DNA from 2 places in the Dorea sp. 210702-DFI.3.17 genome. Region 1 is predicted to be linked to the other one. Evidence: riboswitches for the same ligand, from Rfam matches in the RefSeq annotation. Region 1 holds a riboswitch; the other holds the start of a gene.
What was found. Region 1 has a riboswitch for glycine ahead of LI149_RS05800 (GrdX family protein). Riboswitches for the same ligand answer to the same signal wherever they lie in the genome.

Region 1 (16,293 bases):
CAGGCAAAAGAAGGAAGTAAAGTAAAATTGTTCTATAAAATCAAGGGTTCCGGTAAGAAAACACTTGGTTATCATTCAGAGATGCTTGTTCCGGTATTTGAGAATCTGTATGTGAAACAGTTTGTACTCTATGCAGATGAGGAACTGGATTATTATATCCAGGAGTCTGATGGAAAAGAGAGCACAAATACAGAAAAGCAGATTATCAGAAATGATCATGCAATTTTAGCTGGGCGTTTCGGAAGAATCAACGCCATGGTCCAGATGACACCGGCAAACCGTAACAAGGCTATGATGGAGTATGAAGAAGAGGATATACTTGCAAAAAAAATGTTCAAACTTTATGAATAAATACAACAAAAAGAGAAAGGAGGAATGGTAATGAAAAGAGGTTGTGTGATTGGCTATGACATCAATGAGAAGGGCTGCCAGATCAGCTATTATGACGACTCTATGGAAGAGCCGGATACAATGATGGCTTCGTCCAATAATTACCTGATTCCTCTTGTATTGGGATATTTTAAAGACCGCTGGGTATTTGGAAAAGAGGCAAAAAGACTGGCGGTCGTAGGAGAAGACTGCACGGAGACGGATCTTTATGGAAAGGCAAAGCGCCGCGAGAAAGTAAGCCTTGCCGGCAAGACTTATGATGCAGTGTGGCTCCTTGCAAAATACATCAGTCTGACACTTCAGGATTTTGAAAATATTCAGTATCTGACATTTACAACTCCGGAGACGGACGTGGATATGGCGAAGATGCTCAAAGGGATCGGTCAACATATTGGCGTAGACAAGGAAATCATCAATGTTCAGGATTATAAAGAAAGCTTTTGCCAGTATATGATTTTTCAGCCAAAAGAACTATGGCAGTATGAATCTGCACTGTTCTATTGTGATGAAGATCGAATCAAGGCATATATGCTTCGAAGACTCCGAGTGGATGCAAGCCACGGCATGAATTCATTTGTGACAGTCGATGAAGTGGCAAATGCCCAGAGAAAGGAACTGGAAGCGCTTTATCCGATTATGAATAAGGAAAAGAGCCCGGACGAAAGTTTCAAGTCTATGATTGAAAATGTGTTCGAAAAAAAGGTTATTTCTTCGGTATATTTAACAGGAGAAGGATTTGAGAAGAACTGGTACCCGAATTCTCTCCGGGTGCTTTGTAACGGCAGACGTGCCTTTATGGGAAATAATCTTTACAGCAAGGGAGCCTGCTATAAATCTATCCGGAAATGTGAGCCAAATGATGACGGACCGATTTATTTAGATGAGACGAAACTGACAGAGAGGATTTGTCTGCGTATGCGTGTGGATGGTCAGGAGGGGTGGTATCCGCTTGTGACATGGGGAACGCATTGGTATGAAGCAGATGGACAGTGGGAAGTGCTCCTGGAGGACGCTTCTGATATTGAAATTTTAGTGGAAAGTCTGGTAGACGAAGAAGTACAGGTGGAGAAAGTATCGCTGGAAGGTCTTCCGAAGAGAACAGATTATTCTTTAAGACTTCAAGTAGAGGCTATGTTTTTAGATGAACGTACCTGTAAATTGACATTTCGCGATGTGGGATTTGGCGAATTCTTCACCCCGACAGATTTCCGGGTGGAGAAGACAATTCAGTTAGGAGGAATCAATGGGCAGTTTAATTCTATGTCATAGTAAACGTGCAAAGCGCCCGTACGAGATTTCCCGGGTGCATATGCGAATTTATACAATTGAAGAATTATGTTATTATCTGTGTAATAATTTGTATTTAATTGATTATACAATTATGAACCGGAGACTGTGTGACTGGTTGGAAGACGAACTTGGTCTTGCAAAAATGGCGGAGGATCTGCGCCGTGATCTGGATCAGAATGCGACATTAGAAGAGTTCGTACTTACAATATTGAAAGGATCTGTGATTTATGCACCATCAGAGATCGGGAAGATTCAGAATCTTTTGGAGCAGCTGAAAAACCAAAGAGATGTAGAACGTGCGAAGTATAAGGCGGACAGTTTAATGAAATCAGGAGAATATGAGTCTGCGATTTTGGTGTATCAATCCATTTTAAGTCAGGACTGGGATGAGTCCGTGAATAAAAAATTCTATGGAAAAATATACGGCTGTCTCGGTAGCGCTTATGGATACCTGTTTCTTTATAAAGAAGCAGCACTGATGTTTAAGGAGGCTTACAGCATCTGTGAGGAAGAAGATATGCTGAAAGCATATATTTATTGCTGCTATCGGGGACTTCCGGAAAAAGATTATGTAAAAATGTTATCCGGGAATTCGATGTTTCTTTCAATGTCTGCAAAGATTAAAGCAGAGATGGAGGAAGCAAAGAAGGAAAATGATCTGGATTTTTCTGATGAGAAGCTGATTACGTGGAAAAGCGAGAACCGCAGGATTGACAAGAAGTCCTGAATATGTTACTATAACAAAGCAATTTAGCGTGGTAAAGTAATCAATTGGTAAATTGATAAAAGATTACACCGCATCGCAAAGCAATAGGAGATTCGAAAGAAAAAGGTATTTCTCGAGGTTAAATTCGAATCGGGATTTGCGAAAAAAGCTTTGAGTTCAGGAGGATAATAAAGATGAAAAAGAGAGCTGCACTTTTAGTTGCACTTTCACTGGCAGTTGTTACGGTTCTTGCCGGCTGTGGTGGAAAGGACAGTAGTAAATCGGCAGATTCAAAAGATTCTGCAGCTACATTTGAAGAAAAAAAAGAAGGAGATACATTTACGGTAGGATTCGATCAGGATTTTCCACCGATGGGATTTGTAGGAGACGACGGTGAGTATACAGGATTTGATTTAGAGCTGGCCAAGGAAGTATGTGACCGCAATGGCTGGGAATTCAATCCGGAACCGATTGCCTGGGATTCTAAAGATGCACTTTTGAAATCCGGAGAGATTGACTGTATCTGGAACGGATTTACCATGAATGGAAGAGAAGATGAATATACATGGTCAGAGCCTTATCTTGATAATCAGCAGGTATTTGTCGTAAGAGCAGATTCTGGAATCAATTCCGAAAAGGATCTTGCAGGAAAGACTGTTGATGTACAGACAGATTCTTCCGCAGAGGCAGCATTAAAAGATAATACAGAACTTAGCTCTACATTTTCAACAGAAATCATTCCGGATTACAATACAGGATTTATGAATCTGGAATCAGGAGCTGTTGATGCTGTCGCAATGGATATTGTAGTAGCAAAGTATCAGATTGAATCACGTTCTGCAGAATTTAAGATTCTCGATTATGAAATTGCTTCTGAGCAGTACGGAGTTGGATTTGCAAAAGGAAATGATGCTGTAAAAGATCAGGTTCAGAAGACGCTGGAAGAGATGGCGGCAGACGGAACACTTGCAAAGATTTCTACAAAATGGTTTGGTGAAGATATCACAACAATTGGAAAATAAATAAACAGACTAACTGGAAAGACCGGGTCGTCCTGAAAACGGGTGATCCGTTTTTCTTGAAAAGCGATGACAATGATTCGCGAGGAGGAATTTTGGTATGGCAACATCAGTCATGTTACAAAAATTAGGAGAAGGAATGGTTACGTCACTGTGGATATTTGCAGTGACATTGATATTTTCTCTGCCGTTAGGACTTTTGATCTCTTTTGGCAGAATGTCAAAGAATAAGATTATCAGTACAATTTTTAAACTTTATATATCAGTGATGAGAGGAACTCCGCTGATGCTTCAGCTTATGGTAATCTATTTTGGACCGTTTTATATTTTGGGTGTACAGATTTCCCAGTCCTGGAAGAATATGGCTGTGGCAATTGGATTTGTACTGAACTATGCAGCATATTTTGCAGAAATTTATCGCGGGGGAATTGAGTCTATGCCGCAAGGACAGTATGAAGCTGCAAAGATACTTGGATACACAAAGGCTCAGACGTTCATAAGAATTATTCTTCCGCAGGTCATCAAACGAATCCTTCCGGCAATTACAAATGAGACCATTACACTTGTAAAGGATACATCTCTTGCATTTACAATCGGTGTGACAGAGATGTTTACGATGGCAAAAGCACTTGCTTCCGGCCAGGTATCCATGCTCCCATATGCATTTGCGGCTCTGTTCTATTACATACTGAATCTTGTGGTTGCATTTATTATGGAACGGATTGAGAAGAAAATGAATTATTATCGGTAGGAGGAAAAGTCATGAGTCTTCTGGAAATAAAAAATGTGAAGAAAAATTTTGGAGGAGTGGAAGTATTAAAAGACATTTCTCTAAAAGTAGATAAAGGAGAAGTGCTTGGAATTATCGGACCATCCGGTTCCGGAAAATCTACACTTCTTCGTTGCGCAACAGGACTTGAGACACCGGATGATGGAGAAATCAATTATGATGGAACATTTGGACTTGTGTTTCAGAATTTCAATTTGTTCCCACATTATTCGGTTATGAAGAATATCACAGATGCACCGCTTCGTGTGCAAAAGAGAAAAAAAGAGGAAGTGTACAAAGAGGCGAGAGAGCTGCTTGCGAAGATGGGACTTGCTGATAAGGAAAACGCTTATCCGTATCAGCTTTCGGGTGGGCAGCAGCAGAGAGTATCAATCGCCCGTGCACTTGCTATGAATCCGGATATTCTGTTTTTTGATGAACCGACTTCAGCACTGGATCCGGAGCTTACCGGCGAGATTCTGAAAGTCATCAAAGATCTGGCTGCAGAGCACATGACAATGGTGATCGTTACACATGAAATGAATTTTGCGAAAAATGTTTCAGATCATGTAATTTTCATGGATAACGGTTATATTGCTGTGGAAGGAACGCCGGAGGAGGTATTTGGTTCTTCTAACGAAAGAATGAAAGAATTCCTTGGGAAATTTAGCGAAAACTAATAAATGGAGTCTTAATATTAATAATACTAATAAATAAACCAAAATAAAAATAATGACTGAGTAAGACTTAAGGGCAGGTGGGGCAATTGCATTTCCATCTGCCTTGTATTATACTTAAAAACATCTGATGACTGATAGGAAGAAGGAGTTACATTCATGAGCAACTATGAGAAGATAACAACAGGTATGGGTGAAGAATGTGGTGTATTCGGAGCATATGATATGGATGGAGGAGATGTAGCACCATCTGTATATTATGGTTTATTTGCTTTGCAGCACAGAGGACAGGAAAGCTGTGGAATTGCAGTGACAGACACATACGGAGAGCGCAAAGTTCATTCGAAGAAGGGGCTTGGCCTTGTAAACGAAGTGTTTGATGAGGAAGCCTTAGAAGGGTTGAAAGGTAATCTTGGTGTCGGACATGTCCGTTATTCAACTGCAGGGGCAACGAAGGTAGAAAATGCTATGCCACTTGTTCTGAACTATGTGAAAGGTACTCTGGCAATTGCCCATAATGGTAATCTGACAAATGCTGTGGAGCTTCGTCATGAACTGGAATATACAGGAGCAATTTTCCAGACGACCATTGACTCAGAAGTAATCGCGTATCATATTGCAAGAGAACGACTGAAGACGGCAAAAGCAGAGGAAGCTGTCCGTAATGCTATGCAAAAGATTGAAGGTGCTTACGCACTGGTTGTGATTTCTCCAAGAAAAATGATTGGAGCGAGAGATCCGTTCGGACTACGTCCGCTTTGTATCGGAAAAAGAGATAATACATATTTTCTTGCATCAGAGAGCTGTGCGATCGCAGCAGTAGGCGGCGAATTTGTAAGAGATGTAGAACCAGGTGAGATTGTAAGCTTTACAAAGAATGGCATTACATCAGATAAATCTATGGCAATCTCTCCTAAGAAACAGGCGAGATGTATTTTTGAGTATATTTATTTCGCTAGAACGGACAGTACAATTGATAAAGTTAATGTTTATCATTCTAGAATTACGGCAGGAAAAGCATTGGCACAGTCCTATCCGGTGGAGGCAGATCTTGTAGTGGGTGTGCCGGATTCCGGTCTGGTAGCTGCAAAAGGATATTCAGAAGAGTCAGGAATTCCTTATGGTATGGCTTTTCATAAGAATAGTTATGTGGGAAGAACATTTATCAAACCAAAGCAGAGCCAGAGGGAGAGCAGTGTTAAGATTAAACTAAATGTTATCGAGGAAGTAGTAAAAGGAAAGAGAATTGTCATGGTCGATGATTCTATCGTACGTGGTACAACCTGTGCGAATATTATAAAGATGTTGAAAAAGGCAGGAGCAACAGAAGTTCATGTAAGAATTAGCTCTCCGCCGTTTTTACATCCTTGTTATTTTGGAACAGATGTACCGTCCAATGATCAGCTTATTGCACATTCTCATACGACGGAGGAAATCCGCGAGATGATCGGTGCTGACTCACTGGGGTATATGGAAATCGGTAAGTTGAAAGATATGGTCGGAGAGCTGGCGTATTGTGATGCATGCTTTACAGGAAATTATCCGATGAAAGTTCCGACAGAGGACATTTCTCATGCATTCGATTAATTGTAAGATGTGATTTTTTATAAATGTGTTGATAGCAGGAGAAGGTATCCTGTATAATGATAATGTAGAAATAATATGTGAAGAAATCACTTAAATGTGGTATATCAGGGAGGAAGAAAAATGAGCTACGATAGATATGTAAGTCCGCTTTCAGAGCGCTACGCAAGTAAGGAGATGCAGTATGTATTTTCACCAGATAAAAAATTTAAGACGTGGAGAAGACTCTGGATCGCTCTGGCAGAGACAGAAAAAGAACTGGGACTGTCCATTACGCAGGAGCAGATCGATGAACTGAAAGCTCACGCAGGAGATATCAATTATGAGGTGGCAAAAGAACGTGAGAAAGTTGTGCGCCACGATGTAATGTCTCATGTGTATGCATATGGACAGCAGTGTCCGAAAGCGAAAGGAATTATTCATCTGGGAGCAACTTCATGCTATGTAGGAGATAATACAGATATTATTGTAATGTCTGAGGCACTTGAGATTGTAAGAAAAAAACTGATAAATGTTATTGCAGAACTTGCAAAATTTGCGAATAATTATAAAAATCAGCCGACACTTGCCTTTACACATTTTCAGCCGGCACAGCCGACAACGGTTGGAAAGCGTGCAACACTTTGGATGCAGGAATTCCTGATGGATCTTCAGGATCTGGAATATGTAAAAAGTACATTAAAGCTTCTTGGATCTAAGGGAACGACCGGAACTCAGGCAAGCTTTTTGGAGCTTTTTGATGGAGATCAGGAAAAAATCGATCAGATTGATCCGATGATCGCAAAGAAGCTTGGATTCGAAGCATGTTATCCGGTATCAGGACAGACTTATTCCAGAAAAGTTGATACAAGAGTACTGAATGTACTGGCGGGAATTGCAGCCAGTGCACACAAATTCTCAAATGACATTCGCCTGCTCCAGCATTTGAAAGAAGTAGAGGAACCGTTTGAGAAGACACAGATAGGATCATCTGCTATGGCATACAAGAGAAATCCGATGAGAAGTGAGCGTATTGCATCTCTTTCCAGATATGTAATGATTGATGCACTTAATCCTGCGATTACATCTGCAACACAGTGGTTCGAGAGAACACTTGATGATTCTGCAAATAAGCGACTCAGCGTTCCGGAAGGATTCCTTGCAATTGACGGTATCCTGGATCTTTGTCTGAATGTTGTAGATGGACTGGTTGTATATCCGAAGGTTATTGAGAAACGGCTGATGTCTGAACTTCCGTTCATGGCAACTGAGAATATTATGATGGATGCAGTAAAAGCAGGTGGAGACAGACAGGAACTCCATGAGAGAATCCGTGAGCTTTCTATGGAGGCCGGACGTAATGTGAAGGAAAAAGGTCTGGATAACAACTTACTTGACCTGATTGCAGCAGATCCGGCATTTGGTCTGAATGAGGAAGAGTTAAAGAAGACGATGGATCCGGCAAAATATGTTGGACGTGCGCCGCTTCAGGTGGAAAATTTCCTGAAAAAAGTTGTGGATCCAGTTCTGGAAGCTAATAAAGATGTGCTTGGCATGACAGCAGAAATCAATGTATAAATATACAAAAAAATGTATTAAGAAGCGAGGAAACTCGCTTCTTTTTTAGTCCATTTTTGCGAATTATCAAAATTAATCACTGTTTATATTAAAATTGGTTGCAAATTTTGTGTTAATAAACTATAATTCTATGTAAAAGAAGTTAGCAAGTTACAAACAACTTCGCAAAACTTCAAAATGTAACTAATGATGTCTATCTAAAGTGAAAAGGGGGAAGCTATATGGAGACATTAAATAACATTGTATTGACAATTCAGAATTACATGTCAAACTACATTTTGGTAATTGCACTTCTTGGAGCAGGACTTTGGTTCTCAATCAGACTTGGTTTTATCCAGGTTCGGGGATTTGGCGAAAGTATGAGAAGAACCTTTGGCGGTCTGTTTAGTAAAAAAGGCGCAGCTGGAAAAGACGGAATGTCATCATTCCAGGCATTGGCAACAGCTATTGCAGCTCAGGTAGGAACCGGTAATATCGCCGGAGCAGCTACCGCACTTGCAATCGGTGGAGCCGGAGCGATTTTCTGGATGTGGATCGCAGCATTCCTTGGAATGGCAACGATTTATGCAGAAGCGCTTATGGCACAGAAGTACAAAACAGTTGGTGCAGATGGTCAGGTCACAGGAGGACCGGTATACTACATTAGAGCAGCGTTCAAAGGAACATTCGGAAAAGTACTTGCAGCACTTTTTGCAATCTTGATCACATTAGCACTTGGATTTATGGGTAACGCAGTTCAGTCTAACTCTATCGCAGCAGCTTTCCATACAGCATTTGGTATTCCACAGTGGATTATGGGAGTTGTTGTAGCAGTGATCGCACTCTTTGTATTTGCAGGTGGTATTGAGCGTATCGCGAAAGTTACAGAAACAATCGTACCGCTTATGGCAGCACTTTATATCGTAGGTGCATTGATCGTTATTATTTACAATTACAAGAATATTCCTTATGCATTTGCATCTATTTTTGTTGGAGCATTTGCACCACAGTCTGTAGTCGGTGGAGCAGCCGGTGCAACTGTTAAGTTAGCTCTTACAAAAGGTGTAGCAAGAGGATTGTTCTCTAATGAAGCTGGTATGGGATCTACGCCGCATGCTCATGCAGTAGCAAAGGTTAATCATCCGGTAGAACAGGGATTTGTGGCTATGGCAGGTGTATTTATTGATACATTTATCGTATTGAATCTGACAGCATTAGTTATCCTGACAACAAAGTCTATTCCAACTGGAAAGACAGGAGCAGAACTTAGCCAGTATGCATTCTCTACATTATATGGAAAAGGCGGAAATATCTTTATTGCAATTTGCATGTTCTTCTTCGCATTTTCAACAATCATTGGTTGGTATTTCTTCGGTCAGGCCAATGTAAAATACTTATTTGGACCTAAGGCAGTAAAGATTTATTCAGTATTAGCAGCTGTTTGTGTATTCCTTGGATCTCTCGCAGAAGTTGATCTTGTTTGGAATATGGCAGATTGCTTCAACTCCTTAATGGTAATCCCGAATATCCTTGCATTGTTTGCATTGAGCAAGGTAATCAGCCAGGTACATAAAGATTACTTCAAAAACTTTAACAAAGCAAAATAGACTAATTAATAGAAAAAACATAAGTTAAGATAGTGTTAAGAAAAGAAGTCCGGCAGAATTAAAACTGCCGGGCTTCTTTGGCGTTAAAAAGTGGTTGATTAATTTAAAAAAACAATGCATAAATATTCGGAAAATAACGACTAATGTATTATGATTAAAGAATATATATAAGAAAAGATTAGAATAAATAAAAAATAATCATTGTTTACAGAAAATTATGTTGAAAAAAAGATTAATTTCGGTTATACTAAAACTCGAGAAGCACGAATACATTATTACAAATGTCTTTCGAAAAGGAAAAAAAGGGGGTCGTTTTATGGAGACATTAAATAACATTGTATTGACGATTCAGAATTACATGTCAAACTACGTACTGATTATTGCACTGTTAGGTGCGGGCCTTTGGTTCTCGTTCAGACTCGGGTTTATCCAGGTAAGAGGATTTGGCGAAGGAATGAGAAGAACTTTTGGCGGTCTGTTCAGTAAGAAAGGAGAAGCCGGAGCGGATGGAATGTCATCATTCCAGGCATTGGCAACAGCGATTGCGGCACAGGTAGGAACCGGTAATATTGCCGGAGCGGCAACAGCACTTGCGATTGGTGGACCTGGAGCAATCTTCTGGATGTGGATCGCGGCATTCCTTGGAATGGCAACTATCTATGCAGAAGCAATTATGGCACAGAAGTATAAGACGGTCGGAGCGGACGGACAGGTCACAGGAGGACCGGTTTACTACATAAGAGCAGCATTCAAGGGGACGTTTGGAAAAGTTCTTGCTGGAATTTTTGCAATACTGATTACACTTGCACTTGGATTTATGGGTAATGCAGTACAGTCTAACTCTATTGCGGCATCATTCCATACAGCATTTGGTATTCCACAGTGGATCATGGGTCTTGTAGTAGCGGTGATTGCAATTTTTGTATTCATGGGTGGTATGAAACGAATTGCAAAAGTTACGGAAACAATCGTACCATTTATGGCAGCTTTATATATTATCGGCTCATTAATCGTAATTATTTACAACTATAAAAATATTCCTTATGCATTTGCATCTATCTTTATCGGCGCATTTTCTCCGAGCTCTGTAGTCGGTGGAGCAGCCGGTGCAACTGTGAAGCTTGCACTTACAAAAGGTGTAGCAAGAGGATTGTTCTCTAACGAAGCTGGTATGGGATCCACACCACATGCGCATGCAGTAGCTAAAGTGGATCATCCGGTAGAGCAGGGATTTGTGGCTATGACAGGTGTATTTATTGATACATTCGTTGTACTGAATCTGACAGCGCTTGTTATCCTGACAACGAAATCTATCCCGAGCGGAAAGACAGGAGCAGAACTTAGCCAGTATGCATTCTCTACATTATATGGAAAAGGCGGAGACATCTTCGTAGCTATCTGTATGTTCTTCTTCGCTTTTTCTACTATCATAGGATGGTATTTCTTTGGTCAGGCTAATATCAAATATTTGTTTGGACCGAAAGCAGTGAAAATCTATTCTGTAGCTGCAGCGGTTTGTGTATTCCTTGGTTCTCTTGCAGAGGTTGACCTTGTATGGAATATGGCAGATTGTTTCAATTCTTTGATGGTAGTACCAAATATTCTTGCATTATTTGCGCTGAGTAAAGTAATCAGCCAGGTGCATGAAGATTACTTTAAAAACTTTAAAAAGAAAAATAATTCATAGATGGCGTCGATAAATAATTGAATAATTGATAGTAGAATCAGTAAACTCCAGTTGCAAATAAACTGGAGTTTACTGTGATAAAGCGTTAAATTAAGAAGCACTAATAAATAAAAGTAGAACATCTTATAATAAAAAGTTAAATTGTTTGTGAACTAATAGAATATTGTGAAAAACGGGATATATTATTTATAGACAAAACAAATGTAATGGCAATTGTGACCAAAAAGGGACATTGCGAAATGTGCATAATGACTAAAAAAAGAAAGTTATGGCAAAAGGGTTGCAAATAAATTAACAATACGTTATTATAGATACAGGCAATGGGAGATATTCATTGTCTCTATAAAATAAAAGTGAATAGCGGGATGATCTTTCTTAAGAGAGAGTCTTTACTAAAGAAGACCGCCGAAGAGGCAAGCCAAGGTATGCTGGTGGACATATCAGGGGTGAAACTTTCAGGCAAAAGGACTGAGAAAGGGACTGCGTTCTGAATCTTGTGTTGAAAAGAAAGGCTATCTAAGAAGAACGGTCAAGACAAAAGACAGAAAGGCGATGCACACACAATATTGGTGTTGTATCGTCTTTTTTTAAATCCTACCGGATAGCTGGAAAGAATGACACAATACTTATTTCATCTATGCAAGAAATCAAAAATGGAAGGCGGATAAAAAATGAAGAAAGATTACATTATAATAACGAACAATCCATTAGTTCCACAGATGCTTGATGAAGAGCATGAAGTGGATTATAGTGAGATTTCTTATGAGGATGTATTGGGGAAAGTTAGAGACAGGATACACGAAGGACATTTGCTTTTATCACATCCATTATCTGGAAGCGTGAAGCCGAATGAAACACCATATAAGTCGGTTATGATCTCACGTAAAGCCGGAAAACTGGATGAGAGGTCATTGTCAATTATAGAAGGAGCCATAAGATCCTGTGCAAAGTTTGAGTTCAAGTCAGAAAAGTACAGAGAATTCATGCCAGAGACATTCAAAGACTTCCAGTTAATTGACTGGACCCTGTTACAAAGCGCTATTTCATCCGCAGATGTGTGGTAGGTCGAGTAGCGAGAGGTTGTTAAAGCATTTAGCTTACACAATAATATCAAAATTCTTGAAGGAGGGAACCATAAGTGAGAAGATTGGAAATGGGACACATTTACATTAAGGATATCCAGTTCGCAGCAGAGTCTAAGATCGAAGATGGAATTCTTTATGTAAACAAAGAAGCTGTAGAGGCTGTTGCTCTTGAGGATGAGCACATTAAGAGCGTATCATTTGATATTGCTAGACCAGGTGAGTCAGTGAGAATCACACCGGTTAAAGACGTTATCGAGCCACGTGTAAAGGTTGAAGGAAGAGGAGGAGTCTTCCCGGGAGTAATCAACAAAGTAGATACAGTTGGTGAAGGAAAAACTTATGCATTAAAAGGAATGGCTGTTGTTACAGCTGGTAAGATCGTTGGATTCCAGGAAGGTATCATCGATATGACAGGTGTTGGAGCACAGTATACACCATTCTCAAAAACATTAAATCTTGTTATGGTATGTGAGCCAGTTGATAACATCAAACAGCATGATTATGAGAAAGCTGTTCGTTTCGCTGGATTCAGAGTTGCTGTATATCTTGGGGAATTAGCACGTGATCTTACACCAGATGAGACAAAGGTTTATGAGACATACGGGGTTATGGAAGGAAAAGAAAAATTCCCAGATCTTCCGAGAGTTGCTTATGTACAGATGTTACAGAGCCAGGGACTTCTTCATGACACATATGTATACGGAGTAGATGCTAAGAAGACACTTTCTACTCTGATGACACCAACAGAGATCATGGACGGAGCTATCGTATCCGGTAACTGTGTATCTGCTTGTGATAAAAACCCAACATATGTTCACGAGAATAACCCGGTTATTCACGATTTATTTGAGGAGCATGGTAAAACTATTAACTTTGTTTGCCACATCCTTACAAATGAGAACGTTTACCTTGCAGACAAGATGCGTTCTTCTGACTGGACAGCAAAACTTTGCCGTTTCTTAGACCTGGATGCTGTAATCGTATCTCAGGAGGGATTCGGTAACCCAGATACAGACCTTATCATGAACACAAAGAAAATTGAGGCTGAAGGCGTTAAGACTGTTATCATTACAGATGAGTATGCTGGACGTGATGGAAAATCTCAGTCACTTGCTGACTCTGATCCGGCTGCAGATGCTGTAGTAACAGGTGGAAATGCTAATGAGCTGATTCACCTTCCAAAACTTGATAAAGTTATCGGAACTTTAGACTATGTTAACGTTATCGCTGGTGCCAGCGACAAGACTCTTCAGGAGGACGGATCTCTTGAAGTTGAGATTCAGGTTATGACTGGCGCAACAAACGAGACAGGATTCAACGTACTGAGTGCACGATAGAAAGGGAGGACGAATCATAATGAGTAAAATTAGAGTTGTACATTATATCAACCAGTTCTTCGCTAATATCGGTGGAGAAGAAAAAGCAGATTACCCTGCAGAGCTTCGCGTAGGAGAGGTCGTAGGACCAGGACTCGCTCTTGCTCAGAAATTTGGAGATGAAGCTGAGATCGTTGCTACAATCGTATGTGGTGACTCTTACTTCAATGAGAATCTTGAAAAAGCTAAAGCTGAGATTCTTGAGATGGTTAAAGGACAGAATGCTGATCTGTTCATCGCTGGACCTGCATTCAACGCCGGACGTTACGGAGTTGCTTGTGGAACAGTTTGCGATATGATTAAAGAGGAGCTTGGAATCCCAGTAGTTACAGGAATGTACGTTGAGAACCCAGGTGCTGATATGTTCAAAGACAAAGTATACATTGTTCCTACAAAGAACAGTGCAGCTGGTATGAGAGATGCAATTGGAAAATTAGCTCCACTTGCTATGAAACTTGCTAAAGGTGAGAAGATTGGTGCTTCTTGCGAAGACAACTACATGCCAAACGGTATCCGTGTAAACTTATTCGAGGAGAAACGTGGATCAAAACGTGCTGTTGAGATGCTTCTTAAGAAGATTGCTGGTAAGCCATTCGTAACAGAGTTCCCAATGCCGACATTCGACAAGGTTGCTCCACAGCCGGCTATCAAAGATCTTAGCAAAGCTACAATCGCTCTGTGTACATCCGGTGGTATTGTTCCGAAGGGTAATCCAGATCACATCGAGTCATCTAATGCTACAAGATATGGTGAGTATGACATTACAGGTGTTAACGATCTGACAGAGGAGACATACGAGACAGCTCATGGTGGATACGATCCGGTATACGCTAACGAGGATGCTGACCGTGTACTTCCAGTAGACGTTATGCGTGAGTTCGAGCGTGAGGGTGTTATTGGAAAACTTCACAATAAATTCTATACAACAGTTGGTAACGGAACAGCCGTATTATCAGCTAAAGCATTCGCTGATGAGTATGCTCAGAAGCTGATCGCTGATGGTGTTGATGCAGTTATCATGACCTCCACTTGAGGTACCTGTACACGTTGCGGTGCAACGATGGTAAAAGCTATTGAAGCTGCAGGACTTCCAGTAGTTCATATGTGTACTGTAACTCCAATTTCTATGACAGTTGGAGCTAACAGAATCGTTCCTACAATCGCTATTCCACATCCACTTGGAAATCCGGAGCTGGATAAAGATGAGGAGTACGCACTTCGTAAATCCTTAGTTAAGAAAGCTCTTGAAGCTCTTACAACAGAGGTTGATAAACAGACAATTTTTGAGTAAAATTGTGCATTTTATAAAAAATATGCGTTTCATTTTTGAAAACTATGTGCTATATTGTATGTAGCGTTATAGAATAAAAATGAAAAAAGGAGAATTTCGTTATGAGCAAAATTTATGACGTAATTGTCCTGGGTGCAGGTCCTGCTGGATTAGCAGCAGGACTGTACGCAGGAAGAAGTCGCTTGTCAGTTCTTATCGTTGAGAAAGGACAGGATGGCGGACAGATTTCAATCACAGATGAGATTGAAAACTATCCTGGACAGATTGTGGATCAGCCGGAGTCAGGTCCGTCTCTGATCGCACGTATGACAGAGCAGGCTAAAAAGTTTGGGGCTGAGCGTGTTTCTGACACAATCAAAGAAGTTTCACTTGAGGGAGATGTAAAAGTCCTCAAAGGTGAAAAGGGTGAGTATCAGGCAAAGAATATTATCATTGCTACAGGTGCTCATGCAAGACCAATCGGTTGCAAGGGTGAGGCAGAGTTCCTTGGAAGAGGAGTTTCTTACTGCGCTACTTGTGACGCTAACTTCTTCGAGGATTTCGAGGTATATGTAGTAGGTGGTGGAGATTCTGCTGTTGAAGAGGCTATGTACCTTACAAAATTCGCTAGAAAAGTTACAATCATTCACAGACGTGATGAGCTGCGTGCAGCAAAATCCATTCAGGAGAAAGCTTTCAAAAACGACAAACTTCACTTTATGTGGGATACAGTTGTTGAGGAAGTTGGAGGAGATGGAATCCTTTCCTGGATGACAGTTAAGAATGTAAAAACTGGAGAAGTTACTAAGATCGAAGCTGACGAAGACGACGGAATGTTCGGAGTATTCGGATTCATCGGTACTATTCCTAATTCTGACATCTTCAAGGGAAGTGTTGAGATGGATGAAAGAGGATATATTCCAACTGATGCGGACATGCATACAAATATCCCAGGCGTATACGCTGCTGGTGATGTACGCGTGAAAAGCCTGAGACAGGTTGTTACTGCTGCAGCTGACGGAGCGATCGCTGCAGTTATGGTAGAGAGAAGCATGGCGTAGAGTATATATTCTATTTCATAAATAAGACTTAAAAGGAGGATCAGACCAATGATAGAAGTAGATAAGAATACGTTCCAGACAGAGGTTCTGGAAGCTGAAGGATATGTATTCGTTGACTTTTTCGGTGACGGATGTGTTCCTTGTGCAGCACTTATGCCAAAGGTACATGAGTTCGCTGACACATACGGAGATAAACTTAAGTTTACATCTCTGAATACAACAAAGGCTCGTCGTCT
Region 2 (16,057 bases), on a different contig from region 1:
CAGTCCAAGCGCGATCGCCGGCAGGCTGTCTGTCAGAAGGTTGATGAACAGCAGATGTACCGGTGCAAATGGAACCGGCAGACTTGCAAGTGATGCGTACAAAACTGCAAGAATCGCTGCAAAGTTTCCGGAAAGCAGAAATTGAATCGCATTTTTAATATTCTGATAAATGTTTCGTCCATTTTCCACTGCCTTGACAATCGTTGCAAAGTTATCATCCGTCAGCACCATAGCTGCCGCATCTTTCGCCACTTCACTTCCCGTAATTCCCATGGCAACTCCGATATCTGCCTGCTTCAGTGCCGGAGCGTCATTCACTCCGTCTCCCGTCATTGCCACAATATTTCCACGCTCCTGCCATGCCCGCACGATACGGATCTTGTGTTCCGGTGAAACTCTTGCATACACAGAAATGTTCGGTACGAACTCCTGGAGTTCTTCGTCCGTCATATCCTCAATAACCGCACCTTCACAGGCTTCCGACATATTTTCCAAAATTCCGATTCGTTTGGCAATAGCCGCTGCTGTTACTTTGTGGTCTCCTGTAATCATGATTGGCTTGATTCCTGCCTTGATACATTCTGCAACTGCATCTTTAGACTCCACTCTCGGCGGATCCATCATGGAAATCAGTCCCAGGAATGTCAGGTCATTTTCATCATTTAATGTAAGCCCCTGCTCCTGTTCCATCGTCTTATATGCAAATGCCAGTACACGCAGTCCGTTTTCAGAAAAATGTTTATTCTGCACTTCAATTCTGACGCGGTCTTCTTCTGTGATCTTTCTTAGAGTATCTCCATCCTGAATGTGGCTCATACGCTCAAGGAGCACATCGACCGCACCTTTTACGACCATAACATACCGTCCGTCTATAAAATGTTCCGTGGACATAAGTTTTCTGTCACTGTCGAACGGCACCTCGGAAAGCCTTGGATACTTACCACGCACTTGTGCATAATCTGCTCCCAGAAGGCTGCCAAGATTAATAAGAGCCGTCTCCGTCGGATCTCCGATCTCTTGACCATTTTGATTTGTAGAATCATTGCAGAGCATACTGAACATCAGTAACTCTCGCTGTGCCGGATCCTCCAGATCAATCTCTTCAGAACAGATACTTGCACCATTTACATAATAATTTTCCACAGTCATTTTATTCTGTGTCAAAGTTCCAGTCTTATCAGAGCAGATGATTGACACACTGCCAAGTCCTTCGACTGCCTGAAGCTTGCGGATGATCGCATGCTCCTTCGCCATCTTCTGTGTACCAAAGGAAAGCACGATGGTCACGATAGAACTAAGCGCCTCCGGGATAGCTGCCACCGCCAGCGCAACTGCAAATAGAAATGCATTTACAATCGATTCTCCACGGATCACGCTGATTGCAAATAAAATTCCGCAAAATACAAGAATCGTAATAGACAACTTCTTACCAAAATCATCCAGATTCTTCTGAAGCGGTGTCTGCTTCTCTGATGCATTTTTCAGAAGCCCGGCAATCTTACCGACCTCCGTACTCATTCCGACTTCCGTTACTTCAAAGGATGCTCTTCCGTATGTGACAAAGCTTCCGGAAAATACCCGGTTCGTCTGATCTCCAAGTGCTGCACCTTCCGGTACTTCTTCTAAAGACTTTTCCACTGGGAGACTCTCACCTGTAAGTGCACTTTCGTCCACTTTAAGACTTGCAACTGTAAGTAACTTTCCATCTGCCGGAATTAAGTCTCCCGCCTCCACAATTACTTCATCACCGACGGTCACTTCTCTCGCCGGTACCTGCATTAACTGCCCGTCACGCACGACCTTCGCATCCGGTGCCGACAGTTGCTTCAAACTATTCAGCGACTGCTCCGCCTTCACTGTCTGCACCGTTCCAAGAATCGCATTCATCGTAATAACTACAAAGATTACAATCGCACTCTCCACATCTCCAAGAAATCCTGAAATCACCGCGGAGATGATCAGAATAATTACCAGAAAATCCTTGAACTGTTCTAAAAATATTTGAAAGACACTTTTTTTCTTTCCCTCTTCCAGTTCATTCGGTCCGTATTTCTTTAGATTTTCCTTCGCCTGCTCATTTGTCAACATAATTTGTACCTCCTTTTTCCTATTATGGCTCATCTGGTGTACAAAAATAGAGACCTTTATTGCACACCAAAAATATGCAATAAAAGTCTCACCATTTCATTACGATACGGATGATCACTCATCGTACTGACGACATCGCAAACGCCTGATTTTCTACTTTGCAAGACTGACAGGCGCCAGTTACTCCCTTTTATTAATGTTAATATAGTCGATTCTTTCGAATCTGTCAACGGGGTTTTTTACCTTTCCATCAAAAAATCTATAACATTCTGATGTATAATTCCATCTCTTGAAAAATCAAATCTGTCCATGGAAAGTACATACTTCGGATAATTATCTTGAATATCCTTATATGCTCCAAATTCTCTTTCTATGACATCTTCCGTTGCCAGCAAATATGCGACCTGGTAATACTTTTTCTTTCCGTCTTTCACTGCTACAAAATCAATCTCACCCTTTGTCGTTTTTCCTACATCGTATTCCGGAATCCTTTTCCTATGATCTCACTACTGTTTGTGATCATCATAAATGCGTGTGGTTCTACGCTTCTTACGAATTTCCGCAGTTTTAATGCTTGGTCACGGTTCACAACAGTCATGATGACATTCTTCGGCTCGTGTGAATAAGATCCTTCTGCAGACATAATTGTCGCACTGTGGTTCAGCTCTTTATGAATATAATCGCAGATTGTATCAGCATTATCTGACACGATTGTAAAATATTTACACAGGTTCAGACTCTCAATTACGGAATCAATGAAAAATGATTTTGCAAGGAATCCGGCAAATGAAAACAGTCCAACGGTCGGATTATATACAAAGAAAGAAATCGCAACAACTGCGAAGTCTACAAGCAGTAACGCCATTCCGATTGACACGCTGGTATACTTTTTTAATATCAAAGCAATAATATCGGTTCCTCCGCTGGACGCATCCATGAAGAAGAATATCGCGGAACACACTGCTAGCAGCATGAAGGAAAATACAAGCTCCAGCACCGGCTGGTTCGTGATTGGCTTGTCTATCGGATACACATACTGCGCAACTTCCAGCACACCACTGAATACGATACTGACATAGAAAGACCGCATTGCAACTTCCTTTCCCAATATTGGAAATGCGATCAATAACAGTAACATATTGATTACAAATGTGTACGTACTGGCGGAACCGCCAAACATTCCACTTAAAATAACTGCAAAACCGGCTACACCTCCGAAACTAAAATGGTTCGGAAACTTAAATACATAGTTCGCCAGTGCAAGTACGACTGCCCCCACAGTCAGTATACTGTATTTTTTAATCGGTCCCATGTGCTCATCTAACATAATTTATCCCCTCTTTCCCTTACTCATGACACTTGATTGTTTATCTTTGTTATAACATACTCTCCTAAAAAAAGGAATGCCCTCCGGCATTCCTTTTCGTAATATTTACATTCCAAGTCTCTCTGCAATTTCAAGACCCTTCGGACTTGTTGCGACACCACCCATACTTGTCTCTCTGAGTGACACGTCCATCTTCATTCCGACTTCGCCCATGGCATCAATGACCTGATCTACCGGAATGTGGCTTGCGATTCCTGCCAGTGCCATATCTGCTGCCGCCAAAGCGTTTACCGCACCGCCTACATTTCTTTTCACACACGGAACTTCTACCAGCCCGGCTACCGGATCACAGACAAGTCCCATCAGATTCTTAAGTGCCATGGCGCATGCATGTCCCATCTGCTCTTTACTTCCGCCTCGTACACTACAGATTGCCGCTGCTGCCATTCCGGAAGCAGAACCTATCTCTGCCTGACAACCGCCGGAGGCTCCCGCCAGGGAAGCACGGGACGCAATGACCTGGCCGATTCCTGCTGCCACATACATCGCCTGGATCATGGTTTCCTCTGAAGCTTCATATTCTTTATAATAAGTAACAAGAACTGCCGGCATGACTCCACAGGCTCCGGCAGTCGGAGCTGCCACAATTCGCTTCATACAGGCATTGTTACATCCCATTTTTAATGCATTTGCAATAACTTTGGATACAAAATCGCCACACAACGGTTTCCCCTGCTCACGATATGCATCCATCAGCTTTCCTTCTCTTCCGACAAGTCCACTTCTGGAAATTGCCTCCGGGTCATATGCTGCAACACTCTCTTTCATAGAATTCCACATATGTGTCATCTGATTCCAGGACTCTTCTTCGCTGATTCCGTTTTCCTCGCAGTCCTCAAGCTGAACGGCTTTCCAGAATTCTACACTGTCTTTTTCGCATCTTGCCATGATCTCATCCACTGCCTGATATGCCATAACTATCGTCCCTCCTCCAGATTCAGAGATATTACTTCCAGAATATCCTCTTTCTTTTTCAGTTCAGCCACAACATTTTCCGGTATAGACTGATCTGTTTCTACGACCATAACGGCAAGACCGCCTCTTTTGTGACGGAACACCTGCATCGTCGCAACATTGATCTTCTCCCGGCTCAGTGCCGCGCTTACCTCTGTAATACAGCCCGGGCGGTCCATATTCCGTACGATCAACGTATTGCTCTCCCCACTGAAATCAACTTCTATCCCGTCAAGCACACTGACACGGATCCGGCCTCCTCCAATAGAGTATGCCTGCATGACCATCTTTTTATCCGCACCATTTTCCATGATCACTCTTGCTGTATTCGGATGTGCGCCGCGGATTTCTTTTTTTGCAATGGTAAATTCCATGCCATTTTCTTCTGCTACTGTAAAACTATCCGGGATTCGAAGATCATCTGGTTTCATTCCAAGAAGACCCGCAATGATCGCCTTGTCTGTTCCATGACCTTCTCCTGTCGCCGCAAATGATCCGTGCAGATACACTTCTGCTTTTTTCACCGGTTCTCCAAAAAGTTGTCTGGCTGTATAGCCGATCCGCACTGCCCCCGCTGTATGAGAACTGGACGGACCGACCATAATTGGCCCTAATATGTCAAATATGCTGCTCATTGCAAGCTCCTCCTTAAATGTCTATAAAACTTTTTCCTATTATCTCACTGCTGTTTGTAATCATTATATATAGTTACACCATACACGAAAAATGCCGCAATGACAACTCTGAAATCTACATTCCAAATTTTTCTGCAATTTCTATTCCCCTTGGATTTACTGCCACTTTTATTTCTTTTTCTTCGGCATTACATGGATAGCTCCGCCTTCCAGCTCTTCAAGCGCTTCTCCGATTCCTTCATTGTAAGTCGGATGTGCCCGCATACCTTTCAGAAGCTGTGATACTGTCATATTATTGGCAACTGCTGTCACGAATTCACCGATCATGTCGGTCGCTCTTGCACACATCATCTGTGCCCCGACAATCACGCCACTCTCTTCTTCTGCAACGATTTTAATAAATCCCCGCTCCTCTTTTGTGATGAGAGATTTTCCGTTGGCACTCATAATGAACTTACCAACTTTGACAGCGATACCTTTTTCTTTTGCCTCATCTTCCGTGATACCGACAGATGCAATCTCAGGATCTGTGTATACACAACCCGGAACTACATTGACATCGACAGACACTTCTTTTCCGGCAAGCTGCTCTGCAACCTGGATTCCCTGGGCACTTGCCGTATGGGCAAGCTGTGCTCCAAAAATCAGATCTCCGATTGCATACACGCCCGGAATACTTGTCTCGAACTTCTCATCTACAACGACACGTCCTCGGTTCATTTCCGGTGTCGCATCTTCTGCAAAGAGTCCATCTGTGTTCGGGCATCTTCCAACCGCACATAATACATACTGGGAGGCTGCACTCTGCTCTTTTTCTTTCTCCACATACTTACAAATGTACTGGTCTCCATCTGCTTCTACACCCTGTACAGCAGCTGCTGTGTGAATATCAATGCCACGTTTTTTCAAAATCAATTTCAGATTCTGAGAAATCTCCTTATCCATATTCGGAAGAATTCTCGGAAGTGCCTCAAGAATCGTCACCTTACAGCCAAGTTCTGCGTAAACCGTTGCGAATTCCACACTGATAACTCCGCCACCGATAATTGTCAGGCTCTCCGGCACACTCTTCATACGGAACAGTTCATCACTGGTCAGGACTCCCGGAAGATCCATACCTGGAATCGGCAGGATCAACGGCTTAGATCCTGCTGCCAGGATAATGTGCTCCGCCTCTAAAATCTGCTCGCCATCTTCAGACACAACTTTTACTTTCTTATCTGGAAGAAGGGTTCCTTTTCCAGCAATCTGGTCCACTTCGTTGCCCTTGAACAGCCCTTCCACACCTGACACAAGCTGTTTTGTTGTCTCTTCTTTATATTCAAATATTTTTTCAAAATCAAATGTTACATTTTCTGCATGGATACCAAAGCGCTCACACTCTTTTGCGCTTCTATATACCTCTGCAGCATGAATCATTGCTTTTGCCGGAATACATCCACGGTTCAGACATGTTCCGCCTGCTTCTCTTGCCTCAACAACTGCTGTTTTAAATCCAAGCTTTGCTGCCTTAATAGCTGCCACATATCCTCCCGGTCCGGCACCGATCACGATTACATCATATTTCTCGCTCATACTGATGTCCTCCTGTAATTATCCACAATACTGCCAGATGGCAGTGTCTTTTTCCACAACTTCTTTCATATCTTTCCACCTTGTTCAACTGGATGTAACACTTGAATTGAATTCGGAAAGACATTTTTTCTGCTAGAGTTCTTCCTCTTTTATCCACTCGATAATATCTGCTATCATCTCTTCTTCCTGCTTGTCCTCAGCCCAGTAAAGTCTAAGCTCTGAGCAAATATTCTTCTTATGATAACGGATACCTTTTAAATACTTCGGAAGCTTCTCGATCGTCATAGGTTTCAGCGAATCTGAGTACACATTGACATCAGAAATCTTTCCTTTATCCACCTGGAACTGAATATTTATCTGTCCCCACGAAAATCTCTTTGATATCTCATACTGAAAATCTATTTTTCGTCCATATAACCAGTTCCATGATGAAAAATGTTTCGTCCGATTTTCAATCTCTTTCTGATCCAGGTCATCCATCTTACGCTCATTTGATTTCAGACCATAGGCCTCCTCAAATGCTTCCCTTAATGCTTTTTTCAACGCTTCCAGTGTCAGATCCGGTATGTAATCCACCAGATTAGTCACTCTTGATTTTACAGAATCCACACCTTTGGACTGTAATTTTTCCTTTGATACAGTCAGATACTTGGAAAGCATCTCTTTGTTCACATTCATCATCAATGTTCCGTGATGATAGCAATGCTGCTCCTGCTCATAAAATGCATTTCCGGAAAATTTCTTTCCATCAATCAAAATGTCATTTCTTCCGGACTTCTCCGCTTTTGCACCTAACTTTTGCACTGCTTTGACAATAACTTCCAACTGTCTGTCAATGCTGTAATTTTCTTTTGATACGAGAAATGTGAAATTCAGATTTCCCAGATCATGATATACTGCTCCGCCACCGGAAAGACGACGTGCCAGATGTCCTCCATTTTCCTCAAGACTTTCAACTTTACATTCTTTCCAGGCATTCTGATTTCTTCCGATTACAACGGTATTCTGATTCTGCCACAAATATAAAATACACTCCTGAGGTTCACAGTGGAGGAGTAAATACTCCTCCACTGCAAGATTTTTATATGGATGAAACTGACCGCTCTCAATGTAAGTAATCTTCTCTACCATATGCGATCCCCTTATCCTATTCTTTTCAATTTTTTATATTCTTGTTGTTACATCTGCGAATTATGATTCAAACTCATATTTCAATACCGGATGTCTCGCTGCCTCTACCTCATCCATTCTTGTGACCGGTGTTGTCACCGGTGCCTGAAGCAGGCTTTCCGAATTCTCAAGTGCGTCATTGTAAAGCTTACGAAATACCTCAATTGCATGATCCAGTACTTCTTTTGACTCTGTCTCTGTCGGCTCTACCATCAGCGCTTCATGTACGATTAACGGGAAGTACATTGTAGGCGGATGGATTCCGTTATCCAGAAGTCCTTTTGCGATATCCATTGCAGATACACCTGCTTTCTTCTTCAGATCTTCCAGACTCATAACAAACTCATGCATGCATACCTCATCATATGCCATTGTATAGAGGTCTTTTAACTTGTTCATCATATAGTTCGCGTTCAGAACTGCGTTCTGGCTTGCCTCCGGAATTCCTTCTTTTCCAAGTGTCATCAGGTAAGTCAGTGCTTTGACAACTACAAGGAAGTTTCCATAGAATTCTTTCATCTCACCAATGCTGTGCTCGGCTTTCTCCATTGCCAAAGCCCCTTCTTTTTCTACCACTCTGTAGGATGGCAGGAACTGCAGCAACATACTCTTGCAGCCAACCGGTCCGCTTCCCGGACCTCCGCCTCCATGAGGTGTTGAAAATGTCTTATGAAGGTTCAGGTGAATCACGTCGAATCCCATATCTCCAGGTCTTACAGTTCCCATAACTGCATTCAGATTTGCTCCATCGTAATAGCAAAGACCGCCGCATTCATGTACGATTTCTGTAATTTTTAAAATATTTTTGTCAAACAGTCCGACAGTGTTCGGATTGGTCAGCATCAGTCCTGCAGTATCTTCTCCACATGCTGCCTTTAACGCTTCAAGGTCTACTCCTCCGTCCGGTGCAGATGCAATGCTGACTACCTTATAGCCTGCCATTGTAGCACTAGCCGGGTTGGTTCCATGCGCAGAATCCGGTACAATGATTTTTGTTCTCTTCTCGTCTCCTCTGCTTTCATGATATGCCTTAATGAGCATCAGACCTGTAAACTCTCCGTGAGCTCCTGCTGCAGGCTGGAATGTCATACCGTCCATTCCTGTGATCTCGCACAGGTATTCTTCGGATTTTTTCAGAACTTCCAGGCATCCCTGTACAGAATGTTCTGGCTGCAGCGGATGGATCTGGGTAAATCCAGGCAATGCTGCCATATCTTCATTAATTTTCGGATTGTACTTCATCGTACAAGATCCAAGTGGATAGAATCCATCATTGACTCCATGGGATTTCTTTGCCAGTTCTGTATAGTGTCTGGAAAGGTCATTCTCAGACATTTGCGGAAGGTGAAGCTCTTTTTGTCTTGCATCCTTCTCACCAGGTTTTTTGATTTCTACATCGCAGGCTGGGAGCATGCTCATGCCTCGTCCGGCTCTGCTTTTTTCAAATACTAACATGCTCTACACCTCCTTTAAAATGCGGATAACTTCATCCATCTCTTCTTTTGTGTTCATCTCTGTACAGCACCATAATACTCGGTGGTTTCCAAGTGGATATCCTCCCAGGATTCCATGCTCTTCCAGCGCCTTTAATGCTTCGCAAGGACATTTTTCAGATACAGTTACAAATTCGTGGAAGAATTCTCCCTTATTCTCTACTTTGAATCCGATCTTATCAAGCTCTGCTGCCAGATAATGTGCTTTGGAAGTAGACTGAAGCGCTGCTTCTTTGATTCCTTCACTTCCCATAGCCGACATGTACACGCCAACTGCCAGCGCGCAAAGTGCCTGATTGGAACAAATGTTACTGGAAGCTTTTTCTCTGCGGATATGCTGCTCTCTTGCCTGAAGTGTCAATACATATCCGGTCTTTCCATTATGGTCTTCTGTCTGACCGACAATTCTTCCCGGAAGCTTTCTCATCATGCCTTCTGTGGCTGCCATAAATCCTAAGTATGGTCCTCCAAATCCAAGTGGAAGTCCCAGTGGCTGTCCATCTCCGACTGCCACATCTGCACCGTACTCTGCCGGTGTCTTGATGATTCCAAGGGAGATTGGATTCACACCCATGATATATTTTGCCCCGGCACCATGAGCAATTTCCCCGATTGCCTGTGCATCTTCCAGATTACCGTAATAGTTCGGATGTTGGATATAGACACATGCTGTCTGCTCGTCTATATTTTCTTTCAGATAATCCAGATCTGTCACGCCGTCTTTTTCCGGAATCTCCACGATCTCCATTCCATTTCCATGACAATACGTATGTATCGTTGCCAGTGCATCCGGCAAGATCGCTGTGGATACGAAGGCTTTCTTACGCTTTCTCTCCTGGCACATTGCCACACCTTCTGCTGCCGCCTCGGCACCGTCATACACACAGGCATTGGACACGTCCATTCCGGTCAGATCACAGATCATTGTCTGATACTCGAAAATGGACTGTAAGATTCCCTGACTGATCTCTGCCTGATACGGTGTATATGCTGTCAGCAGATTTTCTTTTGAAATCACACTGTTCACTATGGATGGAATAAAATGTCTGTATGCTCCTGCACCTCGGAAAATGGTCTTAAATACCTGATTCTTTGATGCAATATTTTCCATCTCTCTGCGGACTTCCAGCTCTGACTTTCCTTCCGGAATATTCAGTCCGCCTTTGATCTTAACCTCATCAGGAATATGTGCGAACAGATCCTCGATAGAACTGTATCCGATCTCTTTTAACATTTCCTGACGTTCTTCTAACGTATTCGGTACATAGCTTCCCATATGCCGTCCACCTCCCGTCTTTGTCTTACTGCTCGCTTGCTACAAATGCCTCGTATTCTGATGAGGATAATAATTCCTCTTTCTCAGATACTTCTTTTACTTTGATAAACCATGCATCATATGGTGCTCCGTTGATAGATTCCGGTGCATCTAAGAGCTCCTCGTTAATCTCACACACAACTCCGGAAACCGGTGAATATACATCGGAAACAGCCTTTACAGACTCAACATCACCAAATGCCTCACCAACGGATACGCTGTCTCCCTCTTCCGGAAGATTTACAAATACTAAGTCTCCAAGCTCAGACTGTGCGTAGTCTGTAAGACCAATTGTAACAACATCTCCTTCTTCTTTTACCCACTCATGTGATTTTGCATATAATAATCCTTCTCTGATTTCCATTTTAATAATCTCCTTTTTTTATATATTCTCTTTTTTAATCCTTCAACAAAACTTATTTCGCTCTCTTGTAGAATGGCAGTGCTATGACTTCTGCCTCGACTTTACGTCCTCTTACATCTACTTCTACTTTATTACCGATCTCTACACTTCCGGCATCTACTAATGCCATTGCGATTGGATATCCCAGGAACGGACAATGTGTTCCGCTTGTTGTATGTCCGATTTTCTTGTCTCCAACATAGATATCCTGATGTTCACGGATAATTCCTCTTCCGGTTACTTTGAGTCCGATTCTTGTAATCTTCGGCTCACCACGCTCTTCCATGGCTTTCTTTCCGATGAAGTCTTCCTCTTTTCCCATCTTGACTGCAAATTTCAGGCCTGTCTCAAGTGGTGATATTTCATCATCCATCTCATGTCCGTACAGCGGCATTGCTGCTTCCATACGAAGTGTATCTCTGGCTCCAAGTCCACACGGAATCAGCCCTTCATCTTTTCCGGCCTCTAAAAGTGCATCCCACATTTTCTCAGCATTTTCACTTGCCAGATATAACTCGACTCCGTCTTCTCCTGTGTATCCTGTCTTGGAAATGATACATGGAATTCCAGCTACCTCTGTATCAAATACTGCATGATAATATTTCTTTGGAATGTTCTCTTCTGCCGTTAATTTCTTCAGAATCTCCATTGCTTTCGGTCCCTGAAGTGCAATCTGTCCATACTCAGAAGATGCATCTGTAAATGTGACCTCTCCGAATTGATGGTCTAACATCCACTGATAATCTTTATCTTTGTTCGCCGCATTTACTACGATAAAGTAATCATTGTCTCCACGTTTGTATACGATCAGGTCATCTACTGTTCCACCATTCTCGTTACACATCGGGCTGTATCTTGCTTGCCCATCTACCATGTTAGTAAAATCATTTGTCAGCAGCTTCTGCAGGTTTGCAAGTGCATCTTTTCCCTGGCACAATACCTCTCCCATATGAGACACATCGAAAAGTCCCGCTTTTTCTCTAACTGTCATATGCTCTGTGATAACACCTGTTCCATACTGTACCGGTAAGAGATATCCTGCAAATGGAACGATCTTACCGCCTGCTTTCACATGCGCATCATAAAGTGGTGTTTTTAACTCCATGTCAAATCCTCCTTCTTATTCTTAATAGACACGTTAATTTTATTCGTATAATGGATATTTCTCGCAGATTTTTGTGACTTCATCTCTAATCTCATCTGCCTTTGTCTCAAAGTCTGTCACCGTCATCTTGATCAGTTTTGCGATTGTCTTCATATCCTCTTCCTTCAGTCCTCTTGTTGTAACTGCCGGTGTACCGATTCTGATTCCACTTGTTACAAATGGACTTGCCGGATCATTTGGTACTGAGTTCTTATTGACTGTGATGTAAACCTCGTCCAGTCGGTTCTGAAGTTCTTTTCCGGTAATCTTCATGTTCTGAAGATCTACTAACATCAAGTGGTTATCCGTTCCACCACTTACCAGATTGAAGCCTTCTGCTATCAATGCATCTGCAAGTGCTTTCGCGTTATTCACTACCTGCTTCTGATACTCTTTGAACTCTGGTTTCAATGCCTCTCCGAAGCAGACAGCTTTTGCTGCAATAATATGCATCAGCGGACCCCCCTGAGTTCCCGGGAAGATTGCTTTGTTAATTGCTTTTGCATGTTCTTCCTTACACATGATCACTCCGCCTCTTGGTCCTCTCAGTGTCTTGTGCGTTGTCGTTGTAACTACATCTGCGTATGGAACCGGATTCTGGTGAAGTCCTGCTGCAACCAGTCCTGCGATATGTGCCATATCTACGAAGAGATAAGCGCCAACTTCTTTTGCAATATCTGCAAAGATATCGAATCGGATCTCTCTTGGATAAGCGGAAGCTCCTGCAACAATCATCTTCGGCTTACATTCATGTGCAAGTTTTCGAATCTCATCGTAATCCAGTACTCCGTCATCGTTGATGTTATAAGGTACAAAATTATATAAAATACCGGATTGGTTTACCGGTGATCCATGTGTCAGATGTCCGCCGTGTGCCAGGTTCAGTCCCATTACTGTGTCACCCGGTTTAATCAGTGCCTGATATACTGCATTGTTTGCATTTGCTCCTGAGTGCGGCTGAACACATGCATGATCACAGCCAAATAATTCTTTTAATCTCTCAATTGCCAGATTTTCAATAATATCTACATTCTCGCAGCCCCCATAATATCTCTTGCCCGGATATCCTTCTGCGTATTTATTTGCCGGTACAGTTGCCATAGCCATCATCACTGCCGGGCTGATAATGTTCTCAGATGCAATCAGCTCCAGGTTTCTTCTCTGGCGTCCAAGCTCCAACTCAATTGCTTTTCCAACCTCTTCGTCATAGTTCTTCACATAATCTGTTACCTGTTCAACCATGTTCATTTTCTAATCATCCTCCAAATTTCCCCAAAAATTTTAAAAAAAGGGTACAAAAAAAGCAGGTAAAAAATAATTTCTTAACAATCTTAAGACTAATTATTTTTTATCTGCCTCTGTCCTTTCACCTGAAAGATTACTTACCGGTCTTCGCGTGTATGGCAGGTAAGTTACTTCTTCGGTACAATCCCTTCCATTGTTCTCCAGAGTGTTGTCCAGACCCGTTCCTTTTGCCTGAGAGTTTCTGCTTGCCCCTTCGGCTCCAGTCTATCATTCCATGTGTCGCGTCTCACATGATAGTGGTATCTCACAAGTCCTTCCTTCAACTTAACCTCAGAATACAGCTGTCTGATAATAAAGTCAAGCGTTAAATATTTTTCTTACTTGTTAGAATTCTATCAGTGATTATCGTTAAATATCTGACACCGTATTTACAGCCTTTACACCAGTTTTACATGCGTTTTTCTCAGTAATTCAAGTCGAACGTCCGTGAGACTTGGCGCGTGATTCTGGTCAGAGAAGCTGACATATTCCTATCAGAATCACTGCGCATCCTCGCGGAGCGTTTATCTCAGTCGGAGACCTATCTCCCACTGAGACAAATTTACTATTACTCACCACCTGAAGGTGGGAGTCTTCTCGACTGAGATAACAACTATTCTGTACTTGTATCTGTACGATTGTCATTGCTACTATCCGTATTGGAATCTGTACTACTGGCATTACTGCTGTCCGTACTTGTATCTGCACCACTGCTCAATCTTGACTTAGGAATTTCGATATTCTCTTTCTTATATGCAGCCAGTACAGCCTCCTTGATACATTTTGCATATGCTTTCGCACCTGCCGGGAGCAAATGTGTATCGTCTGCATCAAAATACTCATCATGACCCTCGCTTGCAGCATACCAGTCGATCAGATATGTATGATCATTTTCTTCTACGAATTTTTTTATCTTGCTGTTGCTTTCCTCTTCGAACGTATCATGCGGAATCCGGACTGTTGTCAGAAACAATGGCATATCCTTCCCTATCTTCTCCCGAATATCTTCAAGTTCACCATTGATCGGACTGTTCGAAAGTGATGCAAATATGACGCCTTCTCCCTCCCATTTCTTTTCGTCAATGTAGGAATCAAGAACTTGTTTACCAAGTGATGTGATCCGTCCGATTTTAGTATCACTGACGCTGTTTGGAAACATTTCATAAAAATCATCTGTCACATCAACTGCAATAGAATCCCCGATGAGCAGGAGATTTAAACCTTCCAGAATCTCATCATCCGTCAGATCAGCCGTACAGATGGTATCATCACTCTCTGAACCATTCGCTTTCTGCTTTGCAAGTTGTTCTTCCGTCATCTTACCGGTCTCTTTTGCCTTTGTCTCACGTTTTTGTAATGTATCCAATGCATTTTTCTTCGGCACAAATACCATGCAAAGTATCAGTGACACGGTCAGTACAAATGTGCCTGCCATTACCTTTAAACTTCTTCTTGCCACCTGTATCTGGCGCTTCTTCTCCTGCCTGGATTTCGGTCTGCTTCTTAAAATATTCAAATATTCCCCAATAATACCATGGCGGATCGGTGTCTCAATAAAACGATAAGAAAGCTCTGCCAGGACAACACTTAATACAATTTCAATCAATGTAATCCACCAGGATGCCTTTATCCCCTTACTGATTAACAAAATGATTGGATAATGCCACAGATATATGCTGTATGAACGATCCCCAATCCATTTCAATACTGGATTACTTAAGAATCTGCTAAGCCAGGTCTTTCGTCCTGATACTGCATAGACCATCAATACGGTCAGAATTGTTCCAAAAAATTGTCCTCCTCTGTACCAGAAATTACTGGAACCATTGATTGCTATCGTCATCACGAGCAACACTGCAAAAGACACACTGCCCAAAACCATATTGACACTAGCTGAAAGCCTTCTTGGAACCATCCGGTACTCCCACAGAATTGCAAGTAATGCACCGAATAAAAGGGAAAATGCTCTCGTGTCTGTCCCATAATATACCCGGCTGGCATCCTGCTGTGGATCAAATAATACAATCATCAAAATTACTGAGATCAGCGCCAGCAACAGCGTTACTCCGGCAAACAAAAGACCTCTCTTTGCCCGTCCCTCTCCTCTGCTTTTTGCTAACTTATAGATTCCCAGAAGAATCAATGGATATATCAGATAAAATTGTGTTTCAATCGCCAGTGACCGACAATGCGTAAATGGTGACGTTACTCCGGCCGCTTCAAAGTAAGATACCTTATTAAAAATCTGCCACCAGTTATTAAATCCCAGAACAGATGCCAGAAAATCCTTACAGCCCTTTGTAAAAATAATCCTGTTTACGACTGCGCTGACAAATATTATAACAACTGCCATTGACATAACTGCCGGAACAAGACGCCTGATACGCCTCAGCCAAAAGTTCTTCAAATCTATTGTTCCTTCTTCTTCTACTTCGGAAATCAGTATGCCTGTAATTAAATATCCTGATAAAACAAAAAATACTGTCACACCAAGAAAGCCGCTCTTAAATAAAGCCAGCTTCAAATGATATGCCAGTACCATAATAACCGCAATTGCTCTTATACCATCAAGCCCTGTGATGTATCTTCTCTTTTTCCCCATAACTCTT

Region 2: it holds a riboswitch for glycine, as region 1 does, so the genes downstream of both, glyA (serine hydroxymethyltransferase) here and LI149_RS05800 (GrdX family protein) in region 1, are expected to answer to the same signal.

Annotation. Positions count from the first base shown of each region.
Region 1 is NZ_JAJCNB010000006.1:77,004-93,296, forward strand. It holds gene LI149_RS05750 (DUF5717 family protein) at 1-351, shown strand, start outside; gene LI149_RS05755 (DUF5716 family protein) at 382-1,659, shown strand; gene LI149_RS05760 (hypothetical protein) at 1,634-2,407, shown strand; gene LI149_RS05765 (amino acid ABC transporter substrate-binding protein) at 2,581-3,408, shown strand; gene LI149_RS05770 (amino acid ABC transporter permease) at 3,506-4,156, shown strand; gene LI149_RS05775 (amino acid ABC transporter ATP-binding protein) at 4,168-4,854, shown strand; gene purF (amidophosphoribosyltransferase) at 5,011-6,438, shown strand; gene purB (adenylosuccinate lyase) at 6,559-7,992, shown strand; gene LI149_RS05790 (sodium:alanine symporter family protein) at 8,214-9,578, shown strand; gene LI149_RS05795 (sodium:alanine symporter family protein) at 9,895-11,265, shown strand; glycine riboswitch at 11,632-11,746, shown strand; gene LI149_RS05800 (GrdX family protein) at 11,937-12,329, shown strand; gene LI149_RS05805 (glycine/sarcosine/betaine reductase component B subunit) at 12,419-13,687, shown strand; gene grdB (glycine reductase complex selenoprotein B) at 13,707-15,017, shown strand; gene trxB (thioredoxin-disulfide reductase) at 15,119-16,057, shown strand; gene LI149_RS05820 (co-chaperone YbbN) at 16,106-16,293, shown strand, end outside.
Region 2 is NZ_JAJCNB010000042.1:1,708-17,764, forward strand. It holds gene LI149_RS13505 (cation-translocating P-type ATPase) at 1-2,088, opposite strand, end outside; gene LI149_RS13510 (hypothetical protein) at 2,328-2,522, opposite strand; gene LI149_RS13515 (YitT family protein) at 2,558-3,415, opposite strand; gene sdaAA (L-serine ammonia-lyase, iron-sulfur-dependent, subunit alpha) at 3,521-4,390, opposite strand; gene sdaAB (L-serine ammonia-lyase, iron-sulfur-dependent subunit beta) at 4,393-5,064, opposite strand; gene lpdA (dihydrolipoyl dehydrogenase) at 5,233-6,639, opposite strand; gene LI149_RS13535 (lipoate--protein ligase) at 6,772-7,770, opposite strand; gene gcvPB (aminomethyl-transferring glycine dehydrogenase subunit GcvPB) at 7,831-9,264, opposite strand; gene gcvPA (aminomethyl-transferring glycine dehydrogenase subunit GcvPA) at 9,268-10,578, opposite strand; gene gcvH (glycine cleavage system protein GcvH) at 10,604-10,981, opposite strand; gene gcvT (glycine cleavage system aminomethyltransferase GcvT) at 11,034-12,125, opposite strand; gene glyA (serine hydroxymethyltransferase) at 12,165-13,406, opposite strand; glycine riboswitch at 13,513-13,623, opposite strand; gene LI149_RS13565 (acyltransferase family protein) at 14,062-16,050, opposite strand.